DNA from 2 places in the Massilia sp. 2TAF26 genome. Region 1 is predicted to be linked to the other one. Evidence: riboswitches for the same ligand, from Rfam matches in the RefSeq annotation. Region 1 holds a riboswitch; the other holds the start of a gene.

Region 1 (2,449 bases):
CGCACCTATACCCTGCCGGCACGCCAGGTCGGCAACGGCATCGTCGACGCCTTCGTCCACATCATGGAGCAGTACATGACGGTGCCGGCCGATGCCAAGGTGCAGGACCGCTTTGCCGAGGGTCTGCTGCAGACCCTGGTGGAAGAAGGTCCGCGCGCGCTGGCCGAGCCCGACAACTACGCGGTGCGCGCCAACCTGATGTGGACCGCGACCCTGGCCCTGAACGGCCTGATCGGCGCCGGCGTGCCGCAGGACTGGTCCACCCACATGATCGGCCACGAACTGACCGCGCTGTACGGCCTGGACCATGCACAGACCCTGGCGCTGGTACTGCCGGCCATGCTGCGCGAACGCCGCGATGCCAAGCGGGCAAAGCTGCTGCAGTACGCGGCGCGCGTATGGGGCCTGCGTGACGGCGACGAAGATGCGCGCATCGAGGCGGCCATTGCCCGCACCGAGGACTTCTTCCGCGCAGTCGGCGTGGGTACCCGCTTTGCCGACTATGGCCTCGGCAAGGATGTCGTGCCGGCCGTCGTCGCCGCCCTGGAAGCGCACGGCATGACGAACCTGGGCGAAAGCGGCGAGGTCACGCTGAACGTGAGCCGCAATGTTCTCGAGCGCTGCACCTGATGTAGACGCACGGTGGGGTGCGCGGACAGCCGTGCACCCCGCTTTGTTCTGGCAAGCCAGACTGGCACTCGATATCGCCAAAGTTCAATTGCTCATGAACATCGCCTGCATCGCCTGGGACTCCCCGCGTATCACCGGATGGATGCGCGGCAAGCGCATCGACGCCGTGGTCTGGACCGCCCTGCCCGCCAAATTCGACGGCGCCAGCGGCCGTGCGCCGACGGCCGGGGAAGCCGTCGCCTGGCTCGGCAGTCTGCGCGGCGACGAGCGCGCCAAGGCCGAGGACTACATCCGCCGCACACCCGCCCACATCGACACGCCCTACCGCCGCCTCATCGAAGCCCGCCTGGGCTGGCGGCCGTTGCGCGAAGCCTACATAACGCAAAGAAGCTGAGCGCCATCCGGCGAGCATTGCCAGACTCGCCACGCTCGCCCGCATCCGTGCTACACTCGCGCCTTCGCTAGGGGTCCTGGAAGCCGATCTGCTTCCGGGTGAGAGATACCCTTCGTACCTGATCTGGATAATGCCAGCGAAGGAAAGCGCAACGCGGTGCCGAACGGCGCCCACTCCAGTTTGCCCTTCCCCGAGCCGGCGCGAAGACGAGCAAACAATGAAACCACAACTGAAGTACCCGATCCTCGCCTGCGCCATCGCGCAAGCCTTCTCCCTCAACGTCCATGCGCAGGAACAGAACGGCCAGCCGATCGCCGAAGTGGTCGTGACCGGCGCCCGCGCCGGACTGGAACGCGCCGCCGTCGGCGGCTTCTCCGAATCCTCGCTGTGGGAAACCCCGGCCTCGATCAGCGCGATCGACCGCACCCGGATGCAGGACCTGTCGATCCGTAATGCCACCGAGGCGATGCGCTACGACGCCTCGGTCAGCGACGCCTACAACGCGGTCGGCTATGCCGAACAGTTCTCGATCCGCGGCTTCGCCCTCGACAACAACTACAGCTACCGCAAGGATGGCTTCGCGATTCCGGGCGACACCCAGATCCCGCTGGAGAACAAGGAACGCATCGAGGTGCTGAAGGGCCTGGCCGGCCTCACCGCCGGCATCGCCACCCCGGGCGGCATCGTCAACTACGTGACCAAGCGCCCGACCAATACCCCGCTGCGCTCCGCCACCGTCGAAGTGAGCGAGCGCGGCACCCTGTACGGCACGGTCGACCTGGGCGGCCGCTTCGACGACCGCCGCTTCGGCTACCGCATCAATGCCGCCGCCGCCGACCTGCATTCCTATGTGCGCGGCGCCAACGGCGACCGCCAGTTCGTGTCCGGCGCCTTCGACTGGCAGATCAGCCCGGACGCCCTGTTCCAGGTCGACTTCGACTACCAGCACAAGGCCCAGCTCACCGCACCCGGCTATCAGCTGATCCGCAACGAGGTGCTGCCGTCCGGCGTCTCCGCCAGGCTGCTGCTCAATGACCAGCCCTGGGCCCGTCCGGTCGATACCCGCGACACCAACCTCGGCCTGCGCTTCGAGTACAAGCTGGCGGACGGCTGGAAAGCGCTGGTTGCCGCCAACAAGCACTGGTTCAAGCGTAACGACTACACCGCCTTCCCCTACGGCTGCAGCAACGAGGGCGCGGGCTACTATCCGGGCTTCTGCTCGAACGGCGACTACGACGTCTACGACTACCAGAGCGAGGGCGAGCGCAAGACGCCGTGGGGCCTGCAGGCGATGCTGCAGGGCCGCTTCGCCACCGGCGCGCTGCGCCATGAGCTGACCGTCGGCGCCTCGTATTCGGAGCGCCACGACAGCTTCGGCGACTATGTCTACGACCTGGTCGGCTACAGCAATATCTGGCATCCGCT
Region 2 (2,449 bases), on a different contig from region 1:
TCTGCACGTCGTGCTTCCAGGCCAGCTGCGTGAGTTCGCCCAGGGTGCGCAGCTCGGCCAGCTGGGCTTCGTCGTTGGCGTCGTAGATGGAGCCGGGGCGCAGGCCGTCGCCGAGGCTGAAGGCGACGTCGTAGGCCTTCATGATCTCGCAGATCTCTTCGAAGCGGGTGTAGAGGAAGGATTCCTTGTGGTGGGCCAGGCACCACTTGGCCATGATCGAGCCGCCGCGCGAGACGATGCCGGTCAGCCGGTCCGCCGTCATCGGAATGAAGGGCAGGCGCACGCCGGCGTGGATGGTGAAGTAGTCGACGCCTTGCTCGGCCTGTTCGATCAGGGTGTCGCGGTAGATTTCCCAGGTGAGTTCCTCGGCCTTGCCGTTCACCTTTTCCAGCGCCTGGTAGAGCGGCACGGTGCCGATCGGGACCGGGCTGTTGCGGATGATCCATTCGCGCGTCTCGTGGATGTGCTTGCCGGTCGAGAGGTCCATCACCGTGTCGCCGCCCCAGCGGATCGCCCAGGTCATCTTCTCGACTTCCTCGCCGATGGAAGAGGTGACGGCGGAGTTGCCGATATTCGCATTGATCTTCACGAGGAAGTTGCGGCCGATGATCATCGGCTCGGATTCCGGGTGGTTGATATTGGCCGGCAGGATGGCGCGCCCGCGGGCGATCTCGTCGCGCACGAATTCGGGCGTGATCACGGCGGGAATGGAAGCGCCGAAGGACTGGCCCGGATGCTGGCGCCCCAGCAGGGCGGCCATTTTCTTCCCGGTCGGACCGGCGGCTTCGAGGCTGCGCAGGTATTCCTGGCGCCGCAGGTTCTCGCGGATGGCGGCGAATTCCATCTCCGGCGTGACGATCCCCTTGCGCGCATAGTGCATCTGGGTGACGTTGCGGCCGCCGGCCGAGCGGCGCGGTTTGCGCTGCAGGTCGAAGCGCAGTTCGGCCAGCTTCGGATCGCGCAGGCGCTCCTGGCCATAGCGCGAGCTGGGACCGGCCAGTTCGACGGTGTCGCCACGCTCGCGGATCCATCCGGAGCGCGGGCAGGGCAGGCCGGAGCGGATGTCGATGCGCGCCTCGGGGTCGGTGTAGGGCCCTGAGGTGTCGTAGACCCAGACCGGCGGATTCGGCTCCGCGCCAAAGGATGCCGGTGTAGGCGACTGGTGGATCTCGCGCATCGGCACCCGGATGTCGGGGCGCGAGCCGGCCACGTAGACCTTGTGCGAGTTGGGAAGAGGCGTCACGGCCGCGGCATCGACCGTGGCGCTGGCGGACAGGAATTTCGGATCGGCGTTCAAGTGCACTCCTTGTATCACTGAAGATCGGCGATCCAGCGGAGGAGTGCAAAGAAACGTAGCACGAGGGCGTACGCGGACTCTGTAGCTTCCCTTCGCTGGCATTATCCAGATCAGGTTCGGAGGGTATTTCTCACCCGCGCGGTTGATGGCGCAGGACCCCTAGCGTTGTTGCCGCCTCATGAAAAGGCGACGGGCGGAGTGTACGTGGGTTTTGGGACAATGGCAATGTGGTCGCATCGAACGTGCGTATCGCCCGTGAGAATGCGCGCATATCTGCGCCATCCGTCCTGCTAAGCTTCGCACGATGAAAAAGATGACGACCATTCGCAGCCTTGCGTTCACGCTGCTGGCCCTGCACGCGGCGGCATCCGAGGCATGCCGTGTACCGCCGGCCGGACAGATCGTCACACCCGACGAGCAAGTCCTGATGGCGGGGGATGTGGCTGTCGCGCAGGCGATCGGCGCCACGCCACTGGGCGATTACCTGGTCGAATACCGCTTCCAGACGCTGGAGCAGCTGAGGGGGACGGGCCGGCAGGTATTCACCGTGATCGGCGGCCCCGAAGGCTTCAACAACAAGGACAGCAGTTTCAACAACCACTGGGACCCCGCGTTCTGGAAGCGTGGCGGAGGCCGCACCATCAACGGCTCCGACTGCGTCCTGCGCCCTGGTTTCGTGGTAGGCAACACCTATCTCGTGTTTCTCGGGCTGCAGCCGACCTGGCGCAGCTTCGAGAAGATCGAGATGGCCGGCGGCAGGCCGAATCCCGACGACCGATGGCTGGCCTTTGTAACGCAGAAGCTGGCCCCGTGGCGCGACTACCCCGCCCGCTAACTCACCGAGGAGAAAAACCATGTTCGACCGTCTCAGCCGCAGTTTCCGCCTCGTCGGCGCCAGCGCCCAGGTGCTCAGGCAGGACAAGCACCTGATGCTGTTCCCCATCATTTCCGGCCTCGCCCTGTTCCTGGTGCTGCTCGCCTTCGCGCTGCCGCTGCTCGGCCTGGACTCGATCGACGGCGTCAAGCAGGGCGGCCTGTATTCGACGGCCTTCCTGTTCTACGTGGTCCAGTACTTCGTCATCTTCTACTTCAACACGGCGCTGGTGGGCGCGGTCGTGATGCGGCTCGAAGGCGGCAGCCCGACCCTGGGCG

The links. A riboswitch is a leader RNA that binds a small molecule or an ion and turns the genes downstream of it on or off. The one in region 1 is predicted to bind thiamine pyrophosphate.
Region 2: linked by a shared signal. The riboswitch ahead of thiC (phosphomethylpyrimidine synthase ThiC) and the one ahead of AB4Z32_RS20645 (TonB-dependent siderophore receptor) in region 1 are both predicted to bind thiamine pyrophosphate.

The regions. Positions count from the first base shown of each region.
Region 1 covers NZ_JBFRFV010000023.1:51,379-53,827, forward strand. The annotation lists gene AB4Z32_RS20635 (iron-containing alcohol dehydrogenase) at 1-630, shown strand, start outside; gene AB4Z32_RS20640 (hypothetical protein) at 725-1,024, shown strand; TPP riboswitch at 1,084-1,186, shown strand; gene AB4Z32_RS20645 (TonB-dependent siderophore receptor) at 1,242-2,449, shown strand, end outside.
Region 2 covers NZ_JBFRFV010000004.1:80,700-83,148, forward strand. The annotation lists gene thiC (phosphomethylpyrimidine synthase ThiC) at 1-1,297, opposite strand, end outside; TPP riboswitch at 1,368-1,468, opposite strand; gene AB4Z32_RS05540 (hypothetical protein) at 1,602-2,132, shown strand; gene AB4Z32_RS05545 (DUF6159 family protein) at 2,152-2,449, shown strand, end outside.